One region of the Janthinobacterium sp. GW822-FHT07H10 genome, then DNA from elsewhere that is predicted to be linked to it. Evidence: predicted binding sites of a transcription regulator. Region 1 holds the regulator's gene; each other region holds the start of a gene.
What was found. The regulator NrdR, encoded in region 1, represses ribonucleotide reductase genes. The targets are predictions, from matches to a motif close to CACNANATNTNGTG.
Positions count from the first base shown of each region.

Region 2: the regulator NrdR is predicted to act here: its motif matches at 3,327-3,340, upstream of AC1RDJ_RS02200 (ribonucleoside-diphosphate reductase subunit alpha).
Region 3: the regulator NrdR is predicted to act here: its motif matches at 2,462-2,475, upstream of AC1RDJ_RS21990 (ribonucleoside triphosphate reductase).

Region 1 covers NZ_JBXAKS010000018.1:17,994-23,331, reverse strand. The annotation lists gene tolQ (protein TolQ) at 1-351, opposite strand, end outside; gene ybgC (tol-pal system-associated acyl-CoA thioesterase) at 398-799, opposite strand; ZMP/ZTP riboswitch at 1,114-1,240, shown strand; gene glyA (serine hydroxymethyltransferase) at 1,352-2,599, shown strand; gene nrdR (transcriptional regulator NrdR) at 2,745-3,206, shown strand; gene pilV (type IV pilus modification protein PilV) at 3,596-4,189, shown strand; gene AC1RDJ_RS26070 (PilW family protein) at 4,186-5,145, shown strand; gene AC1RDJ_RS26065 (pilus assembly PilX family protein) at 5,154-5,338, shown strand, end outside.
Region 2 covers NZ_JBXAKS010000001.1:486,813-492,150, reverse strand. The annotation lists gene AC1RDJ_RS02200 (ribonucleoside-diphosphate reductase subunit alpha) at 108-3,059, opposite strand; gene ampD (1,6-anhydro-N-acetylmuramyl-L-alanine amidase AmpD) at 3,454-4,065, opposite strand; gene AC1RDJ_RS02190 (sigma 54-interacting transcriptional regulator) at 4,043-5,143, opposite strand; gene AC1RDJ_RS02185 (PP0621 family protein) at 5,272-5,338, opposite strand, start outside.
Region 3 covers NZ_JBXAKS010000011.1:36,590-41,927, reverse strand. The annotation lists gene ubiV (ubiquinone anaerobic biosynthesis protein UbiV) at 1-778, opposite strand, end outside; gene ubiU (ubiquinone anaerobic biosynthesis protein UbiU) at 788-1,825, opposite strand; gene AC1RDJ_RS21995 (hypothetical protein) at 1,988-2,398, shown strand; gene AC1RDJ_RS21990 (ribonucleoside triphosphate reductase) at 2,522-4,273, shown strand; gene nrdD (anaerobic ribonucleoside-triphosphate reductase) at 4,270-4,470, shown strand; gene AC1RDJ_RS21980 (anaerobic ribonucleoside-triphosphate reductase activating protein) at 4,460-5,167, shown strand; gene AC1RDJ_RS21975 (Pls/PosA family non-ribosomal peptide synthetase) at 5,316-5,338, shown strand, end outside.

The DNA.
Region 1 (5,338 bases):
GCGGCGGGCGCCGTCGAGCACGGCGCCGACGTCGAGCGCTTCGCGCGAACCGTACGAGGCCTTGCCCTTGATGAATTCGCCCATGCCGGCATCGAAGATGCGGGCCAGCGCGCCGCTCTGGTCGCGGTTGCCGTTGGCGCTCTGGTGCAGCGCATGCAGGTTGCCGCCGGCCCAGAAGCTGCGTTCAAATTCGATGGTTTGCTTGCGGGCCTGACGTACCGCAAACATCTTGCGGAAAATGTAGGTCCAGCTGGTGAGGGAGATCAGCAACAGCAGGGCCATGATCAATTGCACGATCAGGTGGGCATTGGAGATGAGCGCGAGGAAAGAAAGATCTTGTGTAACGTTCATTGGCTGGCAGTCTGTTGGTGAATTATCCGGGGGTGGCGGGTAGGGCTCAGGCGGCGCGCATGCGGGCCGCCACTGCATCAGGCACGGCGCGCGGGCGCAGTGCCGAGTCGACGCAGCCGATCTTGACGCGTGCCGTATTGAGCAGGCTGTCGCCGCACCAGGCTTGTTGCAGGAAAACGATGGAGGCGCGCCCCATTTTCTCTATGCTTAAGGTTAATCTTATCGTGTCATCGAGTCTGGCCGGCGCATGATAGTCGGCGTTGACGCTTTTGACAACGAACATCGCGTCGTGCTGTTGCAGCAATTCCTGCTGGCCTACCTCGATGGCGCGCAGCCATTCTGTGCGCGCGCGCTCAAAGAACTTCAGGTAGTTTGCGTAGTAAACGATGCCACCGGCGTCGGTGTCTTCATAGTAGACACGTACGTTCCAGGTAAAGACTGAAGGCATGTTTATTGCGCCAGTAGTGAGATTGAGCAACATTTTACGCGATTTTTCTTCTTGTGACTTGAGGCGCTTGCCTGAATGCCATGCAAAAGCAGCATGCAAGTTGCACCGCAGCATTGTAAGTCTGGGGTGTCCAATGGCAAGCTTCGTAACATACGCTTACATGCCGCAGCCAGGTTTAAGTTCAGCTTAAGAACTAGCGTAGCGGCCCGGTTGATGCTGCGGCGTGCCCGGGCTTGCATGGCGCGCGGCGATTATAGCCGCACCGTTGCATTCCTTGCTCAATTTGAGCACTTAACTTACAATTTGATTTCCATTACGTCTCACGTGACTGGCGAAAAGTCGAAGCGATCTCCACAGTGTGGCGGTCCGCTTACCGGCGAAAGGTGGACACCCACCGGGAAACGTGAGATTTTTCATCAGCCGTTCGCCTGGGTAGCCACTATGGAAAAGCACGAAGAGGCTGCCTGTCCAATGTTGTTATTCACTTAACGCCGGCGCCCCTCATTCGATCCAACCTGCCAGTACAAGCACCCTCATACTTGGAGTTTTTACATGTTTGCAAAAGATCACACCCTCGCCAACGTCGATCCTGAATTGTTCGCCGTCATTCAAAAAGAAAACGTGCGCCAGCACGATCACATCGAGTTGATCGCGTCGGAAAACTACACCTCGCCAGCCGTGATGGAAGCGCAAGGTTCGCAACTGACGAACAAGTATGCCGAAGGCTATCCAGGCAAGCGCTACTACGGCGGCTGCGAATACGTCGACGTGGCCGAGCAACTGGCGATCGACCGCGTGAAACAGCTGTTCGGCGCCGAATGCGCGAACGTGCAGCCGAACTCGGGCTCGCAAGCGAACCAGGGCGTGTTCTTCGCCATGCTGAAACCAGGCGACCTGATCATGGGTATGTCGCTGGCCGAAGGCGGCCACCTGACGCACGGCATGCCGCTGAACATGTCCGGCAAATGGTTCGACGTGGTGTCGTATGGCTTGACGGCGGAAGAAGACATCGACTACGAGGCCATGGAGCGCCTGGCGCGCGAACGCAAGCCCAAGCTGATCATCGCCGGCGCTTCGGCATTCTCGAAAAAGATCGACTTCGAGCGTTTCAGCAAGATCGCCAAGGAAGTGGGCGCCTATTTCATGGTCGACATGGCCCACTACGCCGGCCTGATCGCCGCCGGCCTGTACCCGAACCCGGTGCCATTCGCCGACTTCGTCACCTCGACCACGCACAAATCGCTGCGCGGCCCGCGCGGCGGCATCATCCTGATGAAGGCCGAGCACGAAAAAGCCATCAACTCGGCCATCTTCCCCGGCATCCAGGGCGGCCCGCTGATGCACGTGATCGCCGGCAAGGCCGTCGCCTTCAAGGAAGCGCTGAGCCCTGAATTCGTCGACTACCAGAAGCAAGTGATCAAGAACGCCGACGTGCTGGCGAAAACCCTGATCAAGCGCGGCCTGCGCATTGTTTCCGGCGGCACCGAATCGCACGTCATGCTGGTCGACCTGCGCGCCAAGAACCTGACGGGCAAGGAAGCCGAAGCCATCCTCGGTTCCGCGCACATCACCTGCAACAAGAACGGCATCCCGAACGACCCGCAAAAGCCATTCGTCACCTCGGGCATCCGCCTGGGCAGCCCGGCGATGACGACGCGCGGCTTCAAGGAAGCGCAAGCGGAAGAAGTGGGCAACCTGATCGCCGACGTGCTGGACAATCCGCATGACGCCGCCACCATCGAGCGCGTGAAAGCGGCCGTGAAAGTGCTGGCCGACGCGCACCCGGTCTACGCCGCATAATTATTTGTCCAGAATGTGTCATACAGAGTAAGATTCTGTCTGACACATTCCGTTGTGCCCATGGGCGCCCGGAGTGATTCGGGCGCCCTTTAATTTAAGAGCGGCGATTTTCCGTCATTCACTACTATAAAGTTGTATCCGCCACATGAAATGTCCATTTTGCCAGCACGGCGACACCCAGGTTCTCGATACGCGCGTATCGGAGGAAGGGGATGCCATACGGCGGCGGCGCCGCTGCAGCAAATGCGACAAGCGCTTCACCACCTATGAGCGCATTGAACTTATCATGCCGGCCGTCGTCAAAAAGAATGGCAGCCGGACGGAGTTCGCTGCGGATAAGTTGCGCGGCAGTTTGATGCTGGCCTTGCGCAAGCGCCCCGTCGCGGCCGCCTCAGTGGACACGGCCATCGCGTCCATCCAGGAAAAACTGCTGACCAGCGGCTTGCGCGAAGTCGATTCCGGCTATATCGGCGAACTCGTCATGCAGGAATTGAAGCGTCTCGACAAGATCGCCTACATCCGCTTCGCTTCCGTCTACAAGAATTTCGAAGACCTGGCCGAGTTCCAGGATGCGATCGCCGAAGTGGGACAGGCGCGCAAGCCCTGATTTGCCCCTGACTTGCGTCTGATCGCGGCGCGCTGGCGGCTGGCATGCCGCGGACGTTTCGGCGCCTTGCCGTCCCGGCGATTCGTCGCCTCACTGTCGCACCATCTCATTCGTCCATCGTCCAGACTCGATGCACCCTGCAGGGCTGGCCGCCCTATGGCCGCATCGTCACGGCCGCGTGTAGGCGCCACCTGGCCATGCCGCGCGCGAGGCTGCTGCTTGCCTGGCGTTTCTTGCAAGCGGTCTGATCAATTCCAGCAGCGTTTTTTCTTCGCGCCGCGCCTTTTTGCCACATCGTTTGCGCTGCCGCATACCAGAGTCTTTGACCGCGCCTATCGTGTAGCTGGGCCGCCCGTTCCTGCGGTCCGTTTTGCGCGAGGGAGCACTTCATGGACAACGGAGGCCGCCGCAGGGCGACGATGGACGGCAGCAGCCTGGTCGAGGTGCTGGTGTCGCTGCTGCTACTGGCGCTGGGCTTGCTCGGCGCCAGCATATTGCAGCTGACTTCCCTGCGCGCGCGCCATGAGTCGGCGCTGCTGTCGGCCGGCGCCCAGCTGGCTTCTGGCATGGCCGAGCGCATGCGCGCCAATGGCGGCCTCCTGCATGGTCCCGACGCCAACAATCCCTATTTGAACCTGGCTTACGAAGCGGCGCCGGATGGTGCCGAACCGCCTGGCGGCGCGCCCGACTGCTTTGGCGCCGCCGCCTGCGGCGCGGCACAGCTGGCGCAATTCGACATCGCCGAGTGGAAACAGCAGCTGCATGCCGCCTTGCCCGGCGCGCGCCTGCTGATCTGCCGCGACGCCCAGGCATGGGACAGCGCCGCGCAAGGCTTGCACTGGGCTTGCAGCGGCGGCAAGGGTGCGCCCATCGTCATCAAGCTGGGCTGGCGCGGCCGCCGTCCCGACGGCAAGCCTGCCGTGAATGGGGCCGGCGAGTCGCTGCCCAAGCTGGCATTGCAACTGGGCGGAGGCGGCGCATGAATGCCGCACGACGCCGGCGTGGCGGCATGAGCCTGGTTGAATTGCTGGTGGCCCTGTCCCTGGCTGCCTTGCTGATGCTGGCCGCCAGCACCGTGCTGCTGGCGGCCAGCGGCAGTTACTTCGACCAGTCCGCCAGCGCGCGCCTGGATGACAACGGCCGCTATGTGCTCGATGCCATCGCCAGGGCCGTGCGCCAGACGGCGTACGTGAATTGGGACAGCAGCGCCGCGCCGGTCGCCCACGCGGCGTATGACAGCGCCAATATCGCCGGACTCGACGCGCACAGCCTGGACAAGAACAGCGAGGGCATCAGCCAGCCGCTGCCGGCCGCCGTGCATGGTAGCGACGTGCTGGCCTTGCGCTATTACGGCGCCGGCACGGGAGAGAACGGCGATGGCTCCGTCCTCAATTGCGCCGGCTTTGGCGTCGGCGCCGCGCAGACGGAGGCGCAGCGGGGCTGGAGCATTTTTTATGTGGCGCAGGGCGCCGACGGCGAGGGCGAGCTGCGCTGCAAGTACCGTGGCGCGAACGGCTGGGGCGCCGACGCCATCATCCGTGGCGTCGACACCTTCCAGGTCCTGTATGGCCTCGATACGGATACGCCGCCCGATGGCGTGGCGAACCAGTTCGTCAAGGCCAGCGCGCTCGACGCTTACGATGCGGCGCTGCTGCTGGTGGGCGCCAGCGCGGCCGAACGCCAGCGCGACTTTGCCCGCCGCACGCACTGGAAGCGCGTGGCCAGCGTGCGCGTGGCGCTGCTGCTGCATGGCGAGGCGGGCGAAGCGGAAAAGACCGGGCCAGCGCAGTTCGACCTGTTTGGTGCCGCGTATGCGGAGGCGCATGGCGCCAGCGACACGGGCGTGCGCATCGCACGTTCAGCCCTGCCTGCCGCCTTGCGGGGCCGGCTGCGGCACTTGCTGCAGACCAGCATCCTGCTGCGCAACGGGCCGGCATAGGCGGCACGATGGCCAGCGCTGGCGCCAGCTGCGGCTCACCGGTTTGCCTCCAGCGGGGCGCGACCCTGGTGTACGTGCTGTGCCTGCTGGTCGTGATCCTGTTGCTGGGCATATCGGCGGCGCAGATGGCATTGCTGGGCGAAAAGGCGGCTCGCGGCGAGCGCGACCGGCATATCGCGTTCCAGGCCGCGGA
Region 2 (5,338 bases), on a different contig from region 1:
CCGTGCCGGGCTGACAACTAAAATTTATACTAAAAACCGTCGCACGCAAGCCCGATACCGGGCAAGTGGCGCAGCCGCACTTCAGAAAGCGGGCTGCGCGCCGGGTTTTACTGGCAGGCTTCGCATTCTTCAAAGCCATCGTCGCCTGGACGCAGGTAGCAGGCTTCGCCATCGGCGTCGTCCGCTGCCGCTGCCACTACTGGCGCCACGGCCACCGCTGCTGCAGCCACCACGGCTGCCTGGGCGCTCTGTGCGCTGGCCGACATGCCGCCGTCGACTGCCACGGCGTTCAGGGCGCCCGTCTTGGAGGTCGATTTCTCCATGTGGGTGGCGGCGATGGTGCGCAGGTAGTAAGTGGTTTTCAGGCCACGCAGCCATGCCAGCTTGTAGGTTTCGTCCAGCTTCTTGCCGGAAGCACCCGCCATGTAGATGTTCAGCGACTGCGCCTGGTCGATCCACTTCTGGCGACGCGAAGCCGCTTCCACCAGCCAGCTTGGCGATACTTCAAAGGCCGTCGCATAGATGTCGCGCAGGTCTTGCGGGATGCGGTCGATCTTCACCAGCGAGCCGTCGAAGTACTTCAGGTCCGAGATCATGACTTCATCCCACAGGTCGCGCGCCTTCAGGTCGCGCACCAGGTAGCCGTTGATCTCGGTGAATTCGCCCGACAGGTTCGATTTCACGTACAGGTTCTGGAACGTCGGCTCGATACAGGCCGATACGCCGATGATGTTCGAGATCGTCGCCGTCGGGGCGATCGCCACGCAATTCGAGTTGCGCATGCCGAACTTGGCGATGCGCTCGCGCACCGGGGTCCAGTCCATGGCCGACGAGGAATCGACTTCCAGGTAGCCGCCGCGCTCTTCGGCCAGCAGTTTGACCGAATCTTGCGGCAGGATGCCGCGGTCCCACAGCGAACCGGCGTACGATTCATAGCGGCCGCGCTCTTCTGCCAGTTCCGTCGACGCCAGGTAGGCGTAGTAGCAGACGGCTTCCATCGAGGTGTCGGCAAACGACACGGCGGCATCCGAGGCGAACGGCACGCGCATCATGTGCAGGCAGTCCTGGAAGCCCATCACGCCCATGCCAACCGGACGGTGGCGCATGTTCGAATTGCGCGCCTTGTCGACGGCGTAGTAGTTGATGTCGATGACGTTGTCGAGCATGCGCATGGCGGTGCGGATGGTCTTGGCCAGCTTGACGTGATCGAGCTTGCCTTCTTTCATGTGCGCCGGCATGTTCACGGAACCGAGGTTGCAGACGGCGATTTCGTCAGGACCCGTGTTCAGCGTGATTTCCGTGCACAGGTTCGAGCTGTGGACGACGCCGACGTGCGACTGCGGGCTGCGGATGTTGCACGGATCCTTGAAGGTGATCCATGGGTGGCCCGTTTCAAACAGCATCGACAGCATCTTGCGCCACAGGTCCAGCGCGGCGATCTTCTTGAACGAACGCATTTCGCCGGCGGCGGCCTTGGCTTCGTAGCCCAGGTACGCCTTTTCAAAGGCCTTGCCGACCAGGTCGTGCAAGTCCGGCGTTTCGGATGGCGAGAACAGGGTCCACTCGCCTTTTTCCATGACGCGCTTCATGAACATGTCGGGAATCCAGTTCGCCGTGTTCATGTCGTGCGTGCGGCGGCGGTCGTCGCCCGTGTTCTTGCGCAGGTCGAGGAATTCCTCGATGTCCATGTGCCAGGTTTCCAGGTAGGCGCAGACGGCGCCCTTGCGCTTGCCGCCCTGGTTGACTGCCACGGCCGTGTCGTTGACCACTTTCAGGAACGGCACCACGCCTTGCGACTTGCCGTTGGTGCCCTTGATGTGGGCGCCCAGGGCGCGCACTGGCGTCCAGTCGTTGCCCAGGCCGCCGGCGTACTTGGCCAGCAGCGCGTTGTCCTTGATGGCGTCGTAGATGCCTTCGAGGTCATCCGACACGGTGCTCAGGTAGCACGACGACAGCTGCGAGCGCAGGGTGCCCGAGTTGAACAGGGTCGGGGTCGAGCTCATGAAGTCGAACGAGGACAGCAGCTTGTAGAACTCGATGGCGCGCGCTTCGCGGTCCGCTTCGTTCAGCGACAGGCCCATGGCCACGCGCATGTAGAAGGCCTGCGGCATTTCGATGCGCACGTCATGGATGTGCAGGAAGTAGCGGTCATACAGGGTTTGCAGGCCGATGTAACCGAATTGCAAGTCGCGGTCGGCGACGATGGCTTTCGCCAGGCGTTCCAGGTCGAAGCTGGCCAGTACCGGATTCAGCAGGTCGTTGGCGATGCCCTTGGCAATATATGCGGGGAAATACGTCAGGTATTCGGCGGCAGCGGCCGCTTGCGGCACTTCCTTGCCGAACACTTCCTTGCGCACCGTGTGCAGCAGGATGCGGGCCGTGACCTGGCTGTAGGCCGGATCTTTTTCCATCAGCGCGCGCGCCGCCAGGATGGCCGACTTGTGCAGCTCTTCGACGGGCACGCCGTCGTACAGGTTTTTCACGGTCTCGGCCAGGATGGCGTCGGCATCGACGTGCTTTTCCAGACCGGCGCAGGCGGCGTTGATCAGGTCGCGCACTTCCTGCATGTCCAGCAGGCGGCGCACGCCGTTGTCGGTGACGTTCAGCTGGGGCGCCGTGACTTGCGCGGAAGCGCCTTGCGCTTCCTTCTGCAGGCGGCGCTCTTCCATGTGCTTGGCGCGGTACAGCACGTAGGCACGCGCCACATCATGCTCGCCCGAACGCATCAGCGACAATTCCACCTGGTCTTGCACGTCTTCGATATGGAAGGTGCCGCCGCCCGGATGGCGGCGCACCAGCGCGGCCACGACACCGTCAGTCAATTGTTCCACCAGTTCGCGGATGCGTGCCGACGCCGCGCCCTGGCCGCCGTTAACGGCCAAAAACGCCTTGGTCATGGCGATGGCGATCTTCGAAGGCTCAAATGCCACCACCGCACCGTTGCGGCGGATGATGCGATAGTCGCCCAAGGCTGCGCCGGTACTTGCCACGCTGTGGGCCGCGCTGGGCGCTGGCGATGCTGGCGTTGGATTGATGGAAATATCTTGAGGTGATTGCATTGAAGCTCCCGTTGTCAGCTAAAGTCAGCCTGCAGTTTTGCTGCCGCGTGTGTTGTTGAATAGAACGCCCGATGCTCAGGGTTTCTTCAGGTAATATTGTTGCTAAATAATAAATTCATAATGCGCAAACAGGGTCAGAATCCATATTGCCAAACCGTACTGCCGGGCTGGCGCGAAACACGATCAAGGGTGATAAACCGCCAGTTCCCGTTGCCATACCGGCAAGCAGGGTAGCTTTGACAATAATTCTGAAAACGTCTGAGATGGCACTACATATAGTCTTTAAATCCAAGTTCTGCACTAATTGTAGTGCCCATCGAAATGGGATGCAATAGTTTTCCGGCATCCGCCAGCGTAATTTTTTGTACTTTCTTATACGATTTCGGTTGACTTTTCAGGGCAGCGGCGGGAAGCCCAATGCCCGCGAAGTAAGCGCTAACGCAGCTTGCCGCGCCAGGGTTTCCAGCCAGCATACTTGATAAAAATGCCAGTCAAAAAATGGCCCCGGATCCGTCTTCCTGCCCGGCGCAATATGTTCATGTCCACGCACCTGGCTCAGCCCGTAGCGCGCCACCAGCGCCGCCGTCAATGCCGCCAGGACATGGTATTGCCGCGGCTGAAAGGGCACGCAGTCCGAGCCTTCCATTTCGATACCGATCGAATATCCATTGCACTGCGGGCGTCCCTCGAACGAGGACGTGCCGGCATGCCAGGCGCGCTGGTCAGCCGAAACATATTGCAACAGCGCACCATCGCGCCGCACAAAAAAGTGCGCCGACACCTGCAAGCCACGCAGGTCGGCGAAAGAAGGATCGGCATTATAATCTACCCGGCCGGTAAACAAGTCCGACACATGCGGCCCGCCAAAGTGGCCACCGGGCAAACTGATGTTATGGATCACCAGCAAGTCGATTTGCGCGCCATCGGGCCGCGCATCCCAGTACGGCGATTCGTAGCGCACGGCGCCATCGCACCAGCCGTCTTCATCTATCTTCCATGCCGTCATCAAGCCGGGGCTCCTGTATCGTCAATTTTTGCATTCTGTAACGCAACTGGCGCACGCTGAGCCCCAGTTGCCGCGCCGCCCGCCCGCGGTGATAGCGTTCCCGCTCCAGCGCCAGCACGATCATGTCGCGCTCGGCCCGGCACAGATACGCCGCCAATGGCAGGACGGCCACCTCGCCGCGCGGCGCCATGCCGGGCAGCGACAGTTGCCGCTCCAGTCCGGGCGCCGCCACTTCCAACGGTGCGGCGCCAGCCGCGGCGCGCATCGGCGCGGGGACCGGAAGCGGGACGGCTGGCGGCAAGCCCAGGCCGTCGAGCGCGATCACGCCGCCGTCGGCGAAAGCCAGCGCCCGTTCCAGCAGGTTTTCCAGCTCGCGCACATTGCCTGGAAACGCATAATTGCCCAGTGCCGCCAGCACCGGCGGCGCCAGCCGCACGGCCTGCCTTGGCGCCAGGCGCGCCAGTATCGCCTCACATAATACCTGCAGATCGCCGAGCCGTTCCCGCAACGGCGGCACGGCCAGCTCGATCACATTGAGCCGGTAATACAGATCGCGGCGAAAGGTGCCGGCCGCCACGCCGCGCGCCAGGCCATGCTGGCTGGCGCACAGGATGCGCACATCGACGGCTTCGTCGGTGCTGCCGCCCAGCTTGCGCACGCGGCGCTCCTGCAGGGCGCGCAACAGCTTTACCTGCATGGCCAGCGGCAGGTCGTCGACTTCATCGAGCAGCAGGCTGCCGCCGTGCGCGGCCTGGAACAGGCCCTGCCGTTCATGCAGCGCGCCCGTATAGGCGCCCTGGCGGCAGCCAAAGAATTCCGCCTCCATCAGCGCTTCGGGAATCGCCCCGCAATTGACGGCGATAAACGGAAAAGGGGCGCGCGCGCCCTGCGCATGGATGGCGCGCGCCGCCAACTCCTTGCCGCTGCCCGACTCGCCGCGGATGGCCACCGGCGCGCCGCAGCAGGCGATGCGGCCGATCTGCGCGCGCAGCGCCTGCATGGCGGCCGAGTTGCCACTCAATTGCGGTGCCGGCGGCATGCCGATGGCGGCCACGGTACGCGGGCTGAGGCGGGACATGGACTGGCCTTTCTGCGATGGCGCTACGGGTCGCTTCCTGCAGATGCTACGCCAGACTGGCGGTGGGGGACGTTACGATACGGATGAGCAATGCGGAAGGCGGCGGCCTACCTGCCCGCCGGCCGACACTACAGGGTGGCGTGCGCGTGACTGCAGTAATCGTGGCCCTTGGCCTGCACGTTTTCGGAAGCCGGG
Region 3 (5,338 bases), on a different contig from region 1:
GCGCGCGGTCGAAAATGGCGATGACTGTATCCGTGTGCATGGCTTGCGGGCTGAGGCGCGCGACGGACACGCCCATGGCGTGCATGGCGTCGAGTTCGCGCACCAGGTTGTAGACCAGCGCCGACTGCGTCTGCGTGCCGTTGAGCACGAGGAACGGCACTTCGTCGCGCGTGCGCAGCAGCAGGCCATCCGGCTCTTCCAGGCAGCTGTAGCCGCAATCGTCCTTCGGCAGGTTGCGGTTGCGCGCCGTGAAGCAGCGCGCGGAAAACGCCAGCGGCATGCGGCCATAGGCAAAGACTTCCGTTTCCAGCCCCTCCGGTTTCTGGCGCTGCATCTCGGCCAGCGCTTCCTGGCCCATTTCCAGCGGCATCACCCAGCGCCGGGCGCCCAGGCGCGCCAGCAATTGCAGGCTGGGACCATTGAACAGGTTCAGGTGCGGGCCGGCGACGAAAGGCGCGCCCTTCGCCATGCAGTGCACGGCGCCCATGTCGTTCGCCTCGACCGCATAGCGGCCATTGCCCGTGATGCGGCGCAGGGTCGCCAGTTCGGCGCCCGCCTCGATCAGCGCCTGCGTCGACAGCACCACTTCCTTGCCGGCTGCGGCCAGCATGTCGGCGATGTCGAGCCAGTCGGCCAGGCGCAGTTCATGCCGGCGCGAGCACACGGTTTCGCCCAGGTAGACGATATCGACGGCGGTGCCGGCGATCTGCTGGTAAAACTCGAACACGGTGGCGCGCGGCCAGTAGTACAGCAAGGGGCCCAAAGAGAGTTTCAGCATGTTCATCCTTTATTTCCAGGAGCGGTGGTAAGCGCCCAACGTGTGCTGCTGGCCCTCGGCCAGCTTGTCCATGGCCGCCATCCAGCCCGGCTTGACGGCGTAGCGCGCATTGCCTTCGCGGCAGGCGTCGATCGCCTCGCGCCACACGCGCGTCACCTGCGCCACGTAGGCGGGGCTGCGCTGGCGCCCTTCGATCTTCACGGCGCGCACGCCCATGGCGATCAATTGCGGCAGCAGCGCCAGGGTATTCAGGCTGGCCGGCTCCTCGATCGCGTAATACTCTTCGTCGTTGACCTCGAAACGTCCCTTGCACAGGGTCGGGTAGCTGGCGTTCTCGCCCGGCGCGTAACGGTCGATCAGCACGCCGTTCAGGCGCGACTCCAGGCCGTTCGGCGTCTCCAGCCAGCGCACGGCCTTGGCCGGCGAGCACACGCCGTGGGTATTCGGCGCCTCGCCCGTCGCATACGAGGACAGCGCGCAGCGGCCCTCGACCATCACGCACAGGCTGCCGAAGCCGAAGACCTCGATCTCGACATCCGTCTTGGCGATCAATTGCTCGACCTGCGCCATGGACAGCACGCGCGGCAGCACGGCGCGGGCGATGCCGAAGTGTTCATGGTAAAAATTGATGGCCTCGTAATTGGTGGCCGACCCCTGCACGGACAGGTGCAGGCGCAGCTGCGGCTGGTGCTGGGCCGCATACGCCATCAGGCCCGGATCGGCGACGATCATGGCGTCGATGCCGGCCTGCGCGGCGCGGTCGATGGCGCTGCGCCATACGGCCCAGTTGTGCGGCTGCGGATAGGTATTCAAGGCCAGCAAGACCTTGCGTCCATACTGGTGCGCATAGCGCACGCCCTCGGCGATGGCCTTCTCGTCGAAATTGAGGCCGGCGAAATTGCGCGCGTTGGTGGCGTCGCGAAAACCCAGGTACACGGTGTCGGCGCCATTGTCGACGGCCGCTTTCAGGGCGGGCAGGCTGCCGGCGGGACAGACCAGTTCCAGCGGTCCGGCCACGCGGGTGGCGGTGGTTGCTTCAAGCATCATGATATTCACATTCCTGTGTCGGCTCAGGGTGCAGACTATAGCCCCGCCCATGGCGCCCAGTCCTTGACCCAGGTGAAGGAATGCATGCATGGCCGGCACGCGCGCGAATTGCTTGACCTGGCTGTAAAATGCCCGTCCCATTACCCGATTCCACTGACCGCCATGCCCCGCAAACCGCTGCTGATCTTCCTGCTGACCCTGTTCCTCACCGTGCTGCAGGTGCAGTGGGCGGCGCCGGCCGACGGCCTTGACGCCGAGACGCTGTCCATCCTGTCGCCCGAGGTACTGGGCGCGTATCCGGGCGTGCTGCTGCTGTTCCTGCAGGCCGCCTTGGCGCGCCGCGCCATGTCCGTGCCGCGCCAGGCGGCCATCTGCACGGGCCTGCTGGCCGTCTACTGGCTGCTGGCGAACTACGTCACCTTCGACTTGCGCGTCGCCAGCTGGAGCACGTTCTCGCCGCTGGAAATCTGGGCGCACGTGCTGCCCGCCTCCCTCCTCAGCATCGCCGTCTGCGGCGCCGCCTGGTTCGGCCTGAGCTGCTTCATCCTGCGCCAGGGGCGCGCGAAAAAGTAAACGGGGGCGCTTTTTTCACCTGCGTCAAGGATTTGGCAAGCAACTGTACGCCCCCTTTGACGTCACTACATTTAGTGATTAATCTCCATGAAAACACCGCATGTTGTGTTTATTGGAGATTCCATGTCAACTACAGCACCAGCAAGAGCAGCCCCCGGCCAGGTCGATGTCGCCGCGTCCGTCAATGAATATCTGGACCGGCGCGACTGGCGCGTGAACGCCAACGCCAACCAGGGTTATTCCCTGGGCGGCCTGATCCTCAACGTCTCGGGCAAGGTCATCGCCAACTACTGGCTCGACCAGGTGTACCCGCCGGCTGTGGGTGCGGCGCACCGCGAAGCGGCCCTGCACATCCACGACCTCGACATGCTGGCCGGCTATTGCGCCGGCTGGTCGCTGCGCACCCTGCTGCACGAAGGCTTGAATGGCGTGCCGGGCAAGATCGAATCGAGCCCGCCGAAGCATATGTCGAGCGCCATCGGCCAGATCGTCAACTTCCTCGGCACGCTGCAAAACGAATGGGCCGGCGCGCAGGCGTTCAGCTCCTTCGACACCTACATGGCGCCCTTCATCCGCAAGGACAGCCTGCGCTACGAGGACGTGCGCCAGTCCATGCAGGAGCTGATCTTCAACCTCAACGTGCCATCGCGCTGGGGCACGCAGACGCCGTTCACCAACCTCACCTTCGACTGGGTCTGCCCGGACGACCTGCGCGAGCAGATCCCCGTCATCGCCGGCCAGGAGATGGACTTCTGCTATGGCGAGCTGCAGGCCGAGATGGACATGATCAACCGCGCCTACATCGAGATCATGATGGCGGGCGACGCCAAGGGTCGCGTCTTCACGTTCCCCATCCCGACCTACAACATCACCGAGGACTTCGACTGGCATAGCGAGAACGCCGAACGCCTGTTCGAGATGACGGCCCGCTACGGCCTGCCCTACTTCCAGAATTTCATCAATTCGGAACTCAAGCCGAACATGATCCGCTCCATGTGCTGCCGATTGCAGCTGGACTTGCGCGAACTGCTGAAACGCGGCAACGGCCTGTTCGGTTCGGCCGAGCAGACCGGATCCCTCGGCGTGGTGACGGTCAACTGCGCGCGCCTGGGCCATTTGTGGCGCGGCGACGAGAAAGCGCTGCTGGCCGACCTGGACCGCCTGCTGGAACTGGGCAAGACCAGCCTGGAAATCAAGCGCACCACCATCGAGGAACTGATGCAGCAAGGCCTGTTCCCCTACACGAAACGCTACCTGGGCACCCTGCGCAACCACTTTTCCACGCTGGGCGTGAACGGCATCAACGAGATGATCCGCAATTTCAGCGGCGACGCCTATGACATCACGGCGCCCGAAGGCCATGCGCTGGCCGTGCGCCTGCTCGACCACGTGCGCGCCCGCATGCTGGCATTCCAGGAAGAGACGGGGCATATGTACAACCTGGAAGCGACGCCGGCCGAGGGCACGACCTACCGCTTCGCCCGCGAAGACCGCAAGCGCTTCCCCGCCATCCTGCAGGCGGGCACGCCGGACAACCCCTACTACACGAATTCCTCGCAGCTGCCCGTGGGCCATACGGACGACCCGTTCGAGGCGCTGGAACTGCAGGATGCGCTGCAGCGCAAGTATACGGGGGGCACGGTGCTGCACCTGTACATGACGGAAGCGCTGTCGGACGCCAACGCCTGCCGCGAACTCGTGAAGCGCGCCCTGAGCCGCTTCTCGCTGCCCTACATCACGGTCACGCCCACGTTTTCCATCTGCCCGCGCCACGGCTACCTGGCCGGCAAGCACGAATTCTGTCCCACCTGCGACGCGGAGCTCATCGCCCGCAAGCAGGCCCACCCTGTTGCATCTCTTGAGGAAACGCCATGAACGCACGTCCCGACTTCACTCCCGCCATCACTCTCGTCGACAGCGAACGCCAGCGCTGCGAAATCTGGACCCGCGTGATGGGCTATCACCGTCCCGTTGCCTCGTTCAACATCGGCAAACAGGGCGAATTCCACGAGCGCCAGTACTTTACGGAAACGGGCGCCCGGCTTGGCCAGCCCGCCTGCCATGGCGGCTGAACTGAAAGTGGGCGGCCTGACGCCCTTTTCCGCCAGCGACTATCCGGGCAAGCTGGCGGCCGTGGTCTTCGTGCAGGGCTGCCCGTGGCGCTGCGGCTATTGCCACAATCCGCACCTGCAGGCGCGCACGCCGGACGGCGCGATGCCCTGGCGCGACGTCCTGACCTGGCTGCGCCGCCGCGTGGGCCTGGTCGACGCCGTCGTCTTCAGCGGCGGCGAGGCCTGCATGGACCCGGCGCTGGGACGCGCCATCGTCGAGGTCAAGGCGCTGGGCTTCGGCATCGGCCTGCATACGGCCTGCATCTATCCGCAGCGCCTGACCGAGGTGCTGCCCCTGCTCGACTGGGTGGGCTTCGACATCAAGGCGCCGTTTGCCGACTATCGTCATGTGACCCGCGTCGCCGGCAGCGGCGATCCGGCGCGCGCCTGCCTGGACGCCATCCTGGCCAGCGGCGTCGCCTACGAATGCCGCACCACGGCCCACCCGGACCTGCTGCCCGATGAACAGCTGCTGGCCCTGGCCGCCACCCTGGCCGGCAAAGGCGTCAGCAACTACGTGCTGCAGCAGTTCCGCGCCGACGGCTGCCTCGATGCGGCGCTGGCCGGCCGCCCCCTGCACGGCTATCCGGCGGCGCAGACCCTGGCGCAACTGGGCGCCATGTTTCCCCGTTTTACATTCCGTAACCATGGCAATTGAGCCTGCAGCCACATAATTGCTGAAAGCCCCACAAAATTCCCCGTTCTGCAACGCTGAAATGCCCTGCTTGCTGTAATGTATCAACTGCGCCGCGCACCACGCGCGGCCCGTCTGATCCATCACACAGCACTACAGATAAGCGTCATCCATGAACGATTTCACCGCAGCCAG